Regions from separate parts of the Streptomyces sp. cmx-4-9 genome, predicted to be linked through region 2. Evidence: predicted binding sites of a transcription regulator. Region 2 holds the regulator's gene; the other holds the start of a gene.
What was found. Region 2 encodes HrcA, which represses chaperone genes, less so after heat shock. Its sites were predicted from a motif close to TTNGCACTCNGNNNNNCNGAGTGCNAA; they were not measured.
Positions count from the first base shown of each region.

Region 1: groES (co-chaperone GroES) is a predicted target of HrcA. The motif match lies at 3,326-3,352, and genes of this name have one in related genera.

Region 1 is NZ_JAEBEE010000001.1:83,294-90,512, forward strand. Features, by position in the region: gene ACLJTM_RS00345 (SDR family NAD(P)-dependent oxidoreductase) at 1-198, shown strand, start outside; gene ACLJTM_RS00350 (ester cyclase) at 272-979, shown strand; gene groL (chaperonin GroEL) at 1,112-2,740, opposite strand; gene groES (co-chaperone GroES) at 2,874-3,182, opposite strand; gene ACLJTM_RS00365 (FtsW/RodA/SpoVE family cell cycle protein) at 3,607-5,022, shown strand; gene ACLJTM_RS00370 (polysaccharide deacetylase family protein) at 5,019-5,903, opposite strand; gene ACLJTM_RS00375 (polysaccharide deacetylase family protein) at 5,900-6,856, opposite strand; gene ACLJTM_RS00380 (THUMP-like domain-containing protein) at 6,978-7,219, shown strand, end outside.
Region 2 is NZ_JAEBEE010000007.1:135,434-142,652, forward strand. Features, by position in the region: gene ACLJTM_RS22285 (16S rRNA (uracil(1498)-N(3))-methyltransferase) at 1-728, opposite strand, end outside; gene ACLJTM_RS22290 (nitronate monooxygenase) at 725-1,816, opposite strand; gene dnaJ (molecular chaperone DnaJ) at 1,985-3,124, opposite strand; gene hrcA (heat-inducible transcriptional repressor HrcA) at 3,125-4,141, opposite strand; gene ACLJTM_RS22305 (MBL fold metallo-hydrolase) at 4,289-5,014, shown strand; gene ACLJTM_RS22310 (DUF3097 domain-containing protein) at 5,043-5,843, shown strand; gene ACLJTM_RS22315 (hypothetical protein) at 5,976-6,524, shown strand; gene hemW (radical SAM family heme chaperone HemW) at 6,602-7,219, opposite strand, start outside.

The DNA.
Region 1 (7,219 bases), on a different contig from region 2:
ACCGACAACATCCCGGGCTGGCTCTGGCTGGACGCCGACAAACTGGTGGCCTCGGCGCTGGCGGACCTGGCACGCGGCAAGACGGTGTCGATCCCGGACCCGCGGTACAAGGCGCTGATGGGCGTGGTGAAGCTGACGCCGCGCGGTCTGCTGGGCGGGGTGTCCTCCCGGACGGGCCGCAAGTACGGGCCCCAGTGACTCACCGGTAAGACGCCCGACCGGATGATACCTCCCTAAAATGGACATGTCCCATCCACCGGGAGGCGACGCCATGACATTCGTCCAGGTGATCGACTACGAAACCCTGCGGTTCGACGAGATGAACGCGCTCATCGACCGCTACACGGAGCAGTCCAGCGGCCGGCGCACGGTCGGCCACACCATGATCGGCAGGGACCGGGAAGCCCGGAACCACTACGTCGACTTCGTCGAATTCCCCTCGTACGAGGAGGCCATGAAGAACTCTCAGCTCCCCGAGACGGACCGGATGTTCCAGGAGATGGTGTCCCTCTGCGAGGGCATGCCCCGGTTCATGAACCTCGACGTGGTCCGCGACGAGCACATGAACAAGCGCACCGTGGACCGGGTCTTCGACGAGATCCTGATGAGCGGCGACTTCACGGTGATGGCGGAGTGCTTCGCGGCCGACTACACGGGCCACGACATCATGGACGCCGAGGGGCGGGGCCACGACCGCGACGGGCAGCAGCGCACGATCGCGATGTGGCGCGACGCGTTCGACTTCACCTTCGACCGGACCCGCCAGATCGCCGAAGGGGACTGCGTCACCACGCTCTGGGACTGGAAGGGCACCCAGAAGGGCGCGTTCCTGGGGGTGCCGTCCGGGGGCGGCGAATTCACCATGTCCGGCTGTACGACCTTCCGCTGCGAAAACGGCCTGATCGCGGAGGGCTGGTGGTACTACGACGCCCCCGGCCTGATGCGGCAGATGGGCCTGACGGACCCGCTGCCCGGCTGATGCCGGCCGCAGACGGGGAAGGCCCCGGTCACCCCCGCTGAGCAGCGGTGACCGGGGCCTTCCCCTACGCCGGACGCCGGACGCCGGACATCAGGCGTGAAACGTCAGGCGCGGGACGTCAGGTGTGGGACGTCAGTGGCTGTGGCCGTGACCGTGGCCGTGACCGGCGTCGCCCTCTTCCTCCGCCGGCTTCTCGACGACCAGGGTCTCGGTCGTGAGCAGCAGGGAGGCGATGGAGGCGGCGTTCTCCAGCGCGGAACGGGTGACCTTCACCGGGTCGATGACGCCGGCCTTGACCAGGTCGCCGTACTCGCCGGTGGCGGCGTTGAAGCCCTGGCCCTTGTCGAGCTCGGCGACCTTCGCGGTGATGACGTAGCCCTCGAGGCCGGCGTTCTCCGCGATCCAGCGCAGCGGCTCGACGGCGGCGCGGCGCACGACCGCGACACCGGTGGCCTCGTCGCCGGCCAGGCCGAGGTTGCCCTCCAGGACCTTGACGGCGTGGACGAGCGCGGAGCCACCGCCGGAGACGATGCCCTCCTCGACCGCGGCGCGGGTCGCCGAGATGGCGTCCTCAAGGCGGTGCTTCTTCTCCTTGAGCTCCACCTCGGTGGCGGCGCCGACCTTGATGACGCAGACGCCGCCGGCGAGCTTCGCCAGGCGCTCCTGCAGCTTCTCGCGGTCCCAGTCCGAGTCGGTGGACTCGATCTCGGCCTTGATCTGGTTGACGCGGCCGACGACCTCTTCGGAGCTGCCGCCACCGTCGACGATGGTGGTGTCGTCCTTGGAGATGGTCACGCGGCGCGCGGTGCCCAGTACGTCCAGGCCGGCCTGGTCGAGCTTGAGGCCGACCTCCTCGGCGATGACGGTGGCACCGGTGAGGGTGGCCATGTCCTGGAGCATCGCCTTGCGGCGGTCACCGAAGCCGGGGGCCTTGACGGCGACCGCGTTGAAGGTGCCGCGGATCTTGTTGACGACGAGGGTGGAGAGCGCCTCGCCCTCGACGTCCTCGGCGATGATCAGCAGGGGCTTGGAGGCGCCGGCCTGGATGACCTTCTCCAGCAGCGGCAGGAGGTCCTGGATCGAGGAGATCTTGCCCTGGTTGATCAGGATGTACGGGTCGTCGAGGACGGCCTCCATACGCTCCTGGTCGGAGACCATGTACGGCGAGAGGTAGCCCTTGTCGAAGGCCATGCCCTCGGTGAACTCCAGCTCCAGGCCGAAGGTGTTGGACTCCTCGACGGTGATGACACCGTCCTTGCCGACCTTGTCCATCGCCTCGGCGATGAGCTCGCCGACCTGCTGGTCCTGCGCGGAGAGCGCGGCCACGGCGGCGATGTCGGACTTGTCGTCGATCGGGCGGGCGGTCGCGAGGAGCTCCTCGGACACGGCCTTGACCGCGGCGTCGATGCCCTTCTTCAGGGCGGCCGGGGAGGCACCCGCGGCGACGTTGCGCAGACCCTCGCGGACCAGCGCCTGGGCCAGCACGGTGGCGGTGGTGGTGCCGTCGCCCGCGATGTCGTTGGTCTTGGTCGCCACCTCCTTCACGAGCTGCGCGCCCAGGTTCTCGTACGGGTCGTCCAGCTCGACCTCGCGAGCGATGGTGACACCGTCGTTCGTGATGGTGGGAGCGCCGAACTTCTTGTCGATGACGACGTTGCGGCCGCGGGGGCCGATCGTCACCTTGACCGTGTCGGCAAGCTTGTTGACGCCGCGCTCAAGGGCGCGACGGGCGTCTTCGTCGAACTTCAGAATCTTCGGCATGGGAGCGGTTCAGTCCTCTCGTTGCGATCGGCCGCTCACCGCGACCGCCACCGCCTGGAACGAACTACGCCCCTCGCCGCCCGGCATCAGCAGGGTGACCAGGGGCGCAGCTCAAATCAAAACTTGAAGCGAATTACTTCTCGACGATCGCGAGCACGTCGCGAGCCGAGAGGACGAGGTACTCCTCGCCGCTGTACTTCACTTCGGTGCCGCCGTACTTGCTGTACAGCACGATGTCACCGACGCTGACGTCCAGCGGGAGACGCTGGCCGTCCTCGAAGCGACCCGGGCCCACCGCAAGGACGACGCCCTCCTGGGGCTTCTCCTTCGCGGTGTCCGGGATGACCAGGCCAGAGGCCGTGGTCTGCTCGGCGTCGAGCGGCTGGACCACAATGCGGTCCTCGAGCGGCTTGATGGCAACCTTGGAGCTGGCGGTCGTCACGATCCGACCTCCCCCTTCGGAGATCCGGGGTTAACTGTCTGAGGTGGCGACCAGGTCGATCCGTCGTCGCGGGTGCCGGACCTGCCTGTCGCTGTGTTGGCACTCACCCGGGGTGAGTGCCAGGTGCGACACTATTCCGGCGATTAGCACTCGGTCAAGCGGAGTGCCAATTCTCGCCCCCGGGGGTGTCGCCGGCGGGGCCCCGGCGGACCGGCAGGAACCATGGGGAGGGCGCCATCGTCGTAGATGATATGAAGATAAAACGCCTCATTGCCGAGCAGATCGGACCCGAGCCGACTGCGAGCCCGAGCGCCCCGCACACCGCGGGCGCACCGGCAGCGGCCCCGCCCGAGGCGTCACCCCCGACACCGGCCCCACCGGCGTCACCTCGCCCCGCCACCCCCTCCCCCGCGGCCGGCATCCCGTGCGCGGACTGAGGCCCCTCACACCGGCCGGAACCCGCCGCCGGACCGAAGCGCTGCTGCTCCTCTTCGTCGTCGCCATCGCCGTGTTCGGGCACGTGTGCGCCGGCCTGGCGAGGAACGGGGAGCTGCCCGCCAACCTCACCGGCTTCACCCTCAGCCTGAGCCTGCTGTCCCTGGTGGGGCACCTGGGCGTACGCCGGTTCGCGGCCTACGCGGACCCGCTGGTCCTGCCGCTGGCCATGCTGCTCACCGGACTCGGGCTGGTGCTGCTGCACCGCCTCGACCAGGGCTACATCGAGCGCTACCACTCGGACGCCAACGCCCCCGGCCAGCTGGTGTGGACGGTGGTCGGGGTCGCCGCCTGCCTGCTGGTGCTGGCGCTGCTGCGCGATCACCGGCTGCTCCAGCGGTTCATCTACCTCACCATGGCGGTCGCGCTGGTGCTGCTGATCGCACCGGCCTTCTTCGGCGCGGACACGTACGGCGCGAAGCGCTGGATCAAGCTCTTCGGCTTCTCACTCCAGCCCGGCGAGTTCGTGAAGATCATGATCGCGGTCTTCTTCGCCGGATACCTGGTCGTCCACCGGGACTCGCTCGCCCTGACGGGCCGCAGGTTCCTCGGCATACGCCTGCCGCCGATGCGCCAGCTCGGGCCGATCGTCACGGTGTGGATCGTGTCCATGCTGGTCCTGGTCTTCGAACGCGACCTCGGCACCTCGCTGATCTTCTTCGGCGTCTTCGTGGTCATGCTCTACGTCGCCACGGAGCGCACCGGCTGGATCGTGTGCGGCCTGGTGATGGCCTCCCTGGGCGCGTTCGTCGTCGGATCGACGGAGCCGCACGTCAAGGCACGCGTCGCCGCCTGGCTCAACCCCCTCTCGTACTACTGGGAGCACCGGCCCCCGGGGGTGACCTCGGACCAGTCGGCGCAGGCGCTCTTCAGCTTCGGCACCGGCGGCGTGTCCGGCACCGGGCTGGGCCTGGGCCACCCGGAACTGATCGCCTTCGCCGGGCGCAGCGACTTCATCCTGACGACGGTGGGCGAGGAACTCGGCCTGGCCGGGGTGATGGCCGTACTCCTGCTGTACGCCCTCCTCGTCCAGCGGGGGCTGCGGATGGCCCTCGGGGCCCGCGACCCCTTCGGCAAGCTCCTGGCGGTGGGCCTGGCCGCGGCGCTGGCCCTCCAGGTCTTCGTGGTCGCGGGCGGCGTGACGGGCCTGATCCCCCTGACCGGCAAGGCCCTGCCGTTCCTGGCGAAGGGCGGCTCGTCCCTGCTGGCCAACTGGATCATGATCGCGCTCCTCCTGCGCATCAGCGACAGCGCGGAACGCCGGCGCGAGGCGGATGCGCGGGGTCCGGCGGAGACGGTGGTGGGGGCTCTGGGCGCCCGCGAGCCGAGTCCCCCGCCGCCCTAGACCCAGTCCTCCAGACGCCCTATCCGGTAGCCCTGTTCCTGGATCCGCTGCAGCATCCGGGTCGTCATCTGGACCTCTGTCGCGCCCTTGAGCTCCGACGGGCCCCGGAAGTGGGCCAGGACGATGTCGCCCGGTGTGAGGGCGGAGCCCTCGGCGTACTGGAAGTTGTTGATCTGCATCGACACCCGCCACAGGACCACGGACGAGACCCCGCACTCCGAGGCGGCCCGGAGGGTGTCGTCGTTGTAGTTGCCGAAGGGCGGGCGGAAGAGCGGCGGGCGCCGGCCGAAGCGCTTTTCCAGGCGGTCCTGCTGGCCGCATATCTCGTGCTTCTGCGCAGCGAACGGCAGCGTGCGCAGGTTCGGGTGGGTCAGCGTGTGGTTGTTGACCGTGCTGGCCGAGCCGTTGTCGCGGAGCTTCTCGAAGTGCCCGTAGTCGGAGGAGGCCACGCTGTCCGTCAGGAACATGCTGATCGGCAGTTTGAGGTCGGCGGCCATCTTCAGGAACTCGGGGTCCTTCTCGGCGCCGTCGTCGAAGGTCAGGAAGACTATCTTCTCCTCGGCCGGGACGGGTATGCGGTCCACGACGCGGGCTCTGCCGGGGCCCGGTTCCGGGAGCGCCGGCTTCCGGGCGGGCCCGGGGGCGTACTGGAGGGGGGCGCTGAGCCCCCACTTGCGGTACGCCTCGTCCGAGGCGCCGCCGGGTGCCGGGCTCCCCGTCGCCGACGGAGCGGCCGGCGACGGGGTGGCGGTGGCCGGGGGCTGCGTCGTCCGGCGGCCCAGGCGTTCGGTCGGGTCCACGCCGTCCCCGCACCCCGTCAGGGACAGCGCGAGCGCGCCGGCGGCCAGGGTTGCGGCTGCCCACCGGCGCGCGTGCTTCACAGGTAGTCCTCCAGGCGGGCCACGGCGTACCCCTTGTCCGTGACGGTCTTCATGACATGACGGATCATGTCAGGCATGGTGCCCTTCCAGTCCTCGCGCCCCCGGAAATGCGTGAGGATGATGTCACCGGGGTGCAGGTCGCGGTCCCATTCCCGGTAGTCCATGCGGTTGGTGAACGCCTCGGCGTTCCACAGGGGGACCGCCTTGATGCCGCAGGACTTGGCTGCGAGCAGCGTGTCCTGGTTGTAGTTGCCGTACGGGGGGCGGAAGAGGGTCGGCCGCTTGCCGAACTGCTTCTGGATGGTGTCCTGCTGGCCGCAGATCTCCTCGCGCTGCTTCTCGTACGACAGCGCCGGCATGTAGCGGTGGTTCAGCGTGTGGTTGTTCAGGGTGACGCCCGCGGCCTGCATCCCCTTGAAGTACGGGTAGTTGTCGCGGATGAGGTAGTCGCTGAGGAAGGCCGTGTAGGGGATCTTCAGTTCCTGCATCATCGTGACGAACTCGGGGTCCTTCTCCGCGCCGTCGTCGATGGTGAGGAAGACGACCTTGTCCTCGGTGGGGACGGTGGTGAAGACCGGGGGCAGTTCGTCGCCGTCCTCGACCTCGAAGCCGTCGCGGGTGGTGATGTGCGCCTTCTCCTTGGGAGCGGGAGGGGCGGCGAGCGGCGGCTTGGCCAGGCGCCACTTCTTCGCGGCGGCGATGCGCGCCTGCTGGGCCGCCTTCATCCGTTCGGCCTGGCTGACCTGGGCTCCGCCGGCGCCGGGCGCGTCGGTGCCCTTGCCCGCTTTGCTCTTCTCCGGCTTGTCCGGCGTTCCGGACTCCGCGGAGCCGCACGCCGTGCCGAGGGCGGCGACGAGCACCGCGGCCAGCGCCACCCCGAACCGGCCGCGCGGACGCGCCGCACGCCGGTGACCCAACTGCGTCTTATGTTCCGTTTGTCGGACTAGCTGCATAGCTGGGCATCCTGGCACCGGACGCGCCGACTCCCCGCCAGACACCGCGAGCGGACGTGCACCTTCCTCCGGCTGGCCCACACCGGCCCACCCGGCCGGCCCGTCGCCGACAATGGAGGGCGTGACCCCCGAAGACTTCGCCGCCCTCCTCACCCCGGAGGGCCGCTCCCTCCTCGACTCGCTCCGCGACCACGACCCCGCCCAGGAGCTCGCCCTCGCCACCCGGCTGCGCCGCCGGCACCCCGCCGGGCTGGTCTCCGCCGCGCTCGGGCAGGCCCGGCTGCGGCAGCGGGCGGTGGCCAAGTTCGGTGCGCAGGACGCCCACCGGATGTTCTTCACCCCCGGCGGCGGCGAGATGGCCAC
Region 2 (7,219 bases):
GTGCGGGCCAGCAGGACCGCCACGGCCGCGGTACCCGCCGTGGAGGTGCGCAGGACGGACGGGCCGAGCCGGCAGGGGCGGGCTCCGGCGGCCGCGAAGGCGGCCAGCTCGTCCGGGGAGACCCCGCCCTCGGGGCCGACCACCAGCACGATGGAGCCGGTGGCCGGGAGCTCTGCGGTGGCCAGCGCGCCCGAGGGGGCCTCGCGGTCCTCGTGGAGGACGACCGCCAGGTCGGCTCCGGCCAGCAGCGCCGCCGCCTGCTTGGTGGTGACGGGCTCCGCCACCTCGGGGAAGCGGACGCGGCGGGACTGCTTGCCCGCCTCCCGGGCGGTGGCCCGCCACTTGGCGAGGGACTTCGCCCCGCGCTCGCCGCGCCACTGCGTGATGCACCGCGAGGCCTGCCAGGGCACGATCGCGTCCACGCCCGTCTCGGTCATGGTCTCGACGGCCACCTCGCCCCGGTCCCCCTTGGGCAGGGCCTGGAGCACGGTGATCCGTACCGGCGGCTCGGCCTCCCGCCCGGTCGCGGACACCGTCACCGTCAGCCGGTCCTTGCCCTCGGCCGCCTTCACGACCGCGTCGGCCCAGCCGCCCCGTCCGTCGGTCAGGACCAGTGCCTCGCCCGGTTTCAGCCGCTTCACGGACACCGCGTGCCGGCCCTCGGGGCCCTCCAGGACGCATTCGGGTCCGGTGGGGACCTCTTCGACCACGAACACGGGGGCGGTCATGACGTACTCCTCATCTGCACCATCTGCAACGCACTCTGCGCCTGCGCCAGTTCGGCGGCCAGGACTTCGACGAGCTCCCCCGCCGGCAGCGCCCGCACCAGCCGGTGCCCCTGGCCCGCCCACAGGGCCATGCCCTGCGGGTCCCCGGCCGCGGCGGCCGCCTTGCGCAGCCCGGAGGTCATGTGGTGGATCTGCGGGTAGGCCGCCGGGGCGTACGGCCCGTGCTCCCGCATGAAGCGGTTCACCAGGCCGCGCGCCGGCCGCCCGGAGAAGGCCCGGGTCAGTTCCGTCCGCACGAACAGCGGGTCCGTCAGCGCCTTCTTGTGCAGCGGGTGGGCCCCGGACTCCGGGCAGGGCAGGAAGGCCGTGCCGAGCTGCGCCGCCTCCGCGCCCGCCGCGAGCAGCGCTGCGATCTGCGAGCCCCGCACCAGTCCGCCCGCGGCCACGATCGGCAGGGCGGCCGCCTCGCGGACCTGGGCCACCAGGGCGAGCAGTCCCACCGCTGCCGTGCCGTCGGCCTGCGGGTCGTCGCGGTGGGTGCCTTGGTGGCCGCCCGCCTCCACGCCCTGGACGCAGAGGCAGTCGGCGCCCGCGGCCTGGGCGGCTTGGGCCTCCTCGACGGAGGTCACGGTGACGACGGTGTACGTACCGGCCTTGCGCAGGGCGGCCAGGACCTCGGGCGCGGGGCAGCCGAAGGTGAAGGAGACGACCGGGACCGGGTCTTCGAGAAGGATGGCGAGTTTGGCCTCGTAGCCGTCGTCACCGGTGCCCGTGGTGTCCTCTTCGGCCAGGGAGACGGCGTACCAGCTCGCCTCGCCCGCCAGCTGCCCCCGGTACGCCTCCACGGCGGCCGGGTCCACGTATCCCGTCTGCGGCATGAAGAGGTTGACGCCGAAGGGGCGCCGGGTGAGCGCGCGCAGGTGCGTGATCTCCTGGTACATGCCGTCCGCGGTCTTGTAGCCGCCGGCCAGGAAGCCCAGCCCGCCCGCCTCGCACACGGCGGCGGCGAGCGGCGGGCACGAGGCGCCGCCCGCCATGGGAGCCTGCACGATCGGGTACGGGGAGAGACCGTTCAGTGCGGTGGACATGGTCTGCATCGTGCCATGTCCCGCTCATCGCGCCGAATCACGGCATTCGCCTGGCATAGTCCGCTTCCCCGCCGCCCCGGGACCGGCCGCACCGGCTCCGGGGCCCATGCGCCGAGCCCGGCCCCGGAGCATCCCGGGGCCGGGCTCGTACGTCAGGGGGCGGGCCGGTCAGCGGCCGTTGAAGGCGTCCTTCAGGCGGCTGAACAGACCCTGCTGCCCGGGCGCGAACTGGCCCGTGGGCCGCTCCTCGCCGCGCAGCTTCGCCAGCTGGCGCAGCAGTTCCTCCTGCTGTGCGTCCAGCTTGCTCGGGGTGGTGACCTCGACGTGCACGATGAGGTCGCCGCGTCCCCCGCCGCGCAGGTGGGTGACGCCGCGTCCGTGCAGCGGGATCGCCTGGCCGGACTGGGTGCCGGGCCGGATGTCGATCTCCTCCAGCCCGTCCAGCGTCTCCAGCGGGCACTTGGTGCCCAGCGAGGCGGCCGTCATCGGGATCGTGACCGTGCAGTGCAGGTCGTCCCCGCGCCGCTGGAAGGTCGGGTGCGGCAGTTCGTGGATCTCCACGTACAGGTCGCCGGCGGGGCCGCCGCCGGGGCCGACCTCGCCTTCGCCCGCGAGCTGGATGCGGGTGCCGTTCTCGACACCGGCCGGGATCTTGACCGTGAGGCTGCGGCGGGAGCGGACCCGTCCGTCGCCCGCGCACTCGGGGCACGGGGTCGGGACCACGGTGCCGAAGCCCTGGCACTGCGGGCAGGGGCGCGAGGTCATGACCTGGCCCAGGAAGGACCGGGTGACCTGCGACACCTCACCGCGACCGCGGCACATGTCACATGTCTGCGCGGAGGTACCGGGCGCGGCCCCCTCGCCGGAGCAGGTGGTGCAGATCACGGCCGTGTCGACCTGGATGTCCTTGGTGGTCCCGAAGGCCGCCTCGTCCAGCTCCAGGTCGAGGCGGATCATGGCGTCCTGGCCGCGGCGGGTCCGCGAGCGCGGGCCGCGCTGCTGGCTCTGGCCGAAGAAGGCGTCCATGATGTCGGAGAAGTTGCCGAAGCCGCCCGCTCCGAAGCCGCCGGCCCCGCCACCGCCGCCCGAGGAGGACAGCGGGTCCCCGCCGAGGTCGTAGACCTGCTTCTTCTGCGGGTCCGAGAGCACCTCGTAGGCCGCGTTGATCTCCTTGAAGCGCTCCTGCGTCTTCGGGTCCGGATTGACGTCCGGGTGGAGTTCGCGGGCGAGGCGACGGAAGGCCTTCTTGATCTCGTCCTGCGATGCGTCGCGGCGCACGCCGAGAACGGCGTAGTAGTCCGTGGCCACTTACGACTCCGCCAGGATCTGTCCGACGTAACGTGCCACTGCGCGTACCGCTCCCATCGTTCCGGGGTAGTCCATGCGGGTCGGTCCGACCACGCCGAGTTTGGCGACTGCTTCGCCGCCCGAACCGTAACCGACCGAGACGACCGACGTGGAGTTCAGCCCCTCGTAGGCGTTCTCATGCCCGATCCGTACGGCCATTCCCGACTCGTTGGCCTCGCCCAGCAGCTTGAGGAGCACGACCTGCTCCTCCAGCGCTTCGAGCACCGGCCTGATCGTCAGGGGAAAATCGTGTCCGAAGCGGGTGAGATTGGCGGTTCCGCCGATCATCAGCCGTTCCTCGGCTTCCTCGACCAGGGTTTCGAGGAGCGTGGCGAGCACGGTGGAGACCGTGCCGCGGTCCTCGGCCTCGAAGGACTCGGGCAGGTCCTGGACGAGCGGGGGGACGTCGGTGAAGCGGCGGCCGACCACCCTGCTGTTGAGCCGGGCCCGCAGGTCGGCGAGGGAGGCCTCGCCGAAGGGGCTCGGGCAGTCGATCAGCCGCTGCTCGACGCGTCCCGTGTCCGTGATCAGTACGAGCATCAGGCGGGCGGGAGCGAGCGCGAGCAGCTCCACGTGCCGGACGGTCGAACGGGTCAGGCTCGGGTACTGGACGACGGCGACCTGGCGGGTGAGCTGCGCCAGCAGCCGCACCGTACGGCCGACCACGTCGTCGAGGTCGACGGCGCCGTCCAGGAAGTTCTGGATGGCCCGGCGCTCGGGCGACGACAGGGGCTTGACCCCCGCCAGCCGGTCGACGAAGAGGCGGTAGCCCTTGTCGGTGGGGATGCGGCCGGCGCTGGTGTGGGGCTGGGCGATGTAGCCCTCCTCCTCCAGCACGGCCATGTCGTTGCGCACGGTGGCGGGTGAGACGCCGAGCCGGTGCCGCTCGGTGAGCGCCTTGGAGCCGACCGGCTCCTCCGTCCCGACGTAGTCCTGGACGATGGCGCGCAGCACTTCGAGTCTGCGTTCACTGAGCATCGCGCACACCTCCAGCTGTGGTCCGTTGCCGAGTTCGTAGCCTGCTGTCTGGCACTCTGAGCATTCGAGTGCCAGAGAACCCCCGCTCAGTGTACGGCCGGGTGGCAAGACCCTGGCAAGGGCGGCCCGCCACGGTAGCGTCGCGGCATGGACGTGCGATGGGAAGAGCAGGGCTGGGAAGAGCTGTCCGGGCGGTCCGGCCGCAGGCGGCTCCCGGTGTGGGATTGCACGGCGGGACTGGTGGTGGGGGACGATTCGGTGCTCCTGATCGACCCCGGGTCCTGTGTCCGCGAAGGGGTGGAACTGCGGGAGCAGGCGGAGCGGCTCACCGGCCGCCGGGTGACCCATATCGCATTCACACACGGACATTTCGACCATGTGCTGGGGGCGGCCGCCTTCGCCGGCGCCGAGGTGTTCGGTGCGGTGGGCCTCGACGGGGTGCTCGCCCGGGACGTCGACGAACTGCGGGAGGGCGCGGTGCGGCAGGGGCTGGCCGAGGACGAGGCCGCCGAGGCGGCGGACGCGCTGGTGCTGCCGCGCCATCCGGTCAGCGGCGAGTGGACGCTGGACCTCGGCGGGGTGCAGGTGCTGCTGGCGAACGTGGGGCCCGGCCACACCGGGCACGACCTGGCCGTCTTCGTGCCGGGCGACCGCGAGGTGGTCTTCTGCGGGGACCTGGTGGAGGAGTCCGGTGCGCCCCAGGCGGGCCCGGACGCCGTTCCGGGGCAGTGGCCCGCCGCCCTGGACCGGCTGCTGTCGCTGGGCGGGGAGGACGCGCTGTACGTACCGGGTCACGGAGCGGTGGTCGATGCGGCCTTCGTCCGTGGGCAACGCGCCACACTGGCCGCTCGTTTCGGCGTGTCGCAGGCGTGACGGCGACCGCTCTCCTACTGTCGGCCGGATGCGCGAGTACTCCCCCGACCTGACCCCCCAGTGGAAGCGCCCGAAGGCCGTGCCGGAGGTGGCGGCGGAAGCCGACCTGGTGGTCGAGGTCGCCGGTACGGACTTCTGCGGGGCGGTGGTGTCCTGCGAGGCCGGCACGGTCACCCTGGAGGACCGTTTCGGCAAGCGCCGGGTCTTCCCGATGGAGCCCTGCGGTTTCCTGCTGGACGGGGCCGCGGTCACCCTGGTCCGCCCGTCGCGGGCGCCGGCGGCCCCGGCGCGCACCGCGTCCGGGTCGATCGCCGTCCCGGGAGCGCGGGCGCGGGTGGCCCGCGCGGGCCGCATCTACGTGGAGGGCCGGCACGACGCCGAGCTGGTGGAGCGGGTGTGGGGCGACGACCTGCGGATCGAGGGCGTGGTGGTGGAGTACCTGGAGGGCATCGACGACCTCCCGGCCGTGGTGGCCGAGTTCGGGCCCGCGCCGGACGCCCGCCTGGGGGTGCTGGTGGACCACCTGGTGCCGGGCTCCAAGGAGTCCCGGATCGCCGCGTCGGTGACCTCGCCCGACGTCCTGATCGTGGGGCACCCGTATGTGGACGTCTGGCAGGCGGTGAAGCCCTCCGCGCTGGGCATCGCGGCCTGGCCGGTCGTCCCGCGCGGCCAGGACTGGAAGACGGGCATCTGCCGGGCCCTGGGCTGGCCGGAGAACACCGGGGCCGCCTGGCAGCACATCCTGTCCCGGGTGGGCTCGTACCGGGACCTGGAGCCCACCCTGCTGGGCGCGGTGGAACACCTCATCGACCACGTCACCGCGCCCTAGTGCGGTGACCGGACACGTCCCGTCCGCGGGGCTGCGGCGGCCTCCGGGTCACGATTGCGGCGAAACCCCTCGCGGGGGAATCTCCGTTCATATGATGTGCCTCCTTTGAGTGACTTTCCGGTGGGGGCACCTATGTACGGCAACGACAGCAGCAGCGACGGTTCGAGAAGCCGCAGACGTCCCGGGGACCGGATCCGGCGGGCCCTGACCGCCCTCCTGGTGGCCGGCGCAGCCGTCGCCTGCGGTCCGGGCGCGACCGAGGGGCCCGCGGTGTCCGCCCCGCCTGCGATCACCTCGGCGGCCCCGACGACGGCCCCGCCGGCGCCCACGCCGTCCCCGACCCCGCCGCCCTCGCCGACGCCCACGGCCGCCCCCACGAAGGCCCCGGCCCCGGCCCCGCCGGCCGCCACCACCGCCCCGGCCTCCGGGGCCGGCCAGAAGGCGCCTGCCGCCCCCACGACCCGGGCGGCGGCCAAACCCGCGCCCCAGCCCACGACCAAGGCCCCGGCGCCTTCGGCCCCGCCCGCGGCAGCGGACTGCGAGATCGTCTCGAACGCGGGGAACTGCTACAACGCGGGCCAGTTCTGCCGCAAGGCCGACATCGGCCGCTCCACACACGCCGGGAACGGCCGGATGATCCACTGCCGCCAGGACGGCAGCCAGGCGCGCTGGGGCTACTAGCGCCCAGCCGGCGGCTGCATGCAGCTACGCACGGCTGCCTGTGGCCATGGCTGCGGCCGCCTGCGGTGGTCCGCGACCTAGTCGACCAGGTCGCGGACCACCGCGTCGGCCAGGAGGCGGCCGCGGAGCGTCAGGACGGCGCGGCCCTCCCCGTACGGACCCGGCTCCAGCAGGCCGTCCGCGAGGGCGCGCCCGGCGGCGGCGAGACCGGCCGGGGCGAGCAGCGACAGCGGGCAGCCGTCCACCAGCCGCAGCTCCAGCAGGATCCGCTCGACCCGGCGGTCCTCCGCCGACAGCAGCTCGCGTCCGGCGCCCGGGGAGCGGCCCTCCGCCAGGGCGGCCGCGTACGCACCGGGGTGCTTCACGTTCCACCAGCGCACCCCGCCCACGTGCGAGTGCGCGCCCGGGCCCGCGCCCCACCAGTCGGCCCCGCGCCAGTACAGCTCGTTGTGCAGGCAGCGCCCGGCGTCCGAGGCGGCCCAGTTCGAGACCTCGTACCAGGAGTAGCCGGCCCGCGCCATGACCTCGTCCGCGATCAGGTACCGGTCGGCGTGCACGTCGTCGTCGGTCATCGGGACCTCGCCGCGGCGGATCCGGCGGGCCAGCTGGGTGCCCTCCTCCACGATCAGCGCGTAGGCGGAGACGTGGTCGGGCCCGGCCCCCAGGGCCGCGGCCAGGGAGTCCCGCCAGTCCTG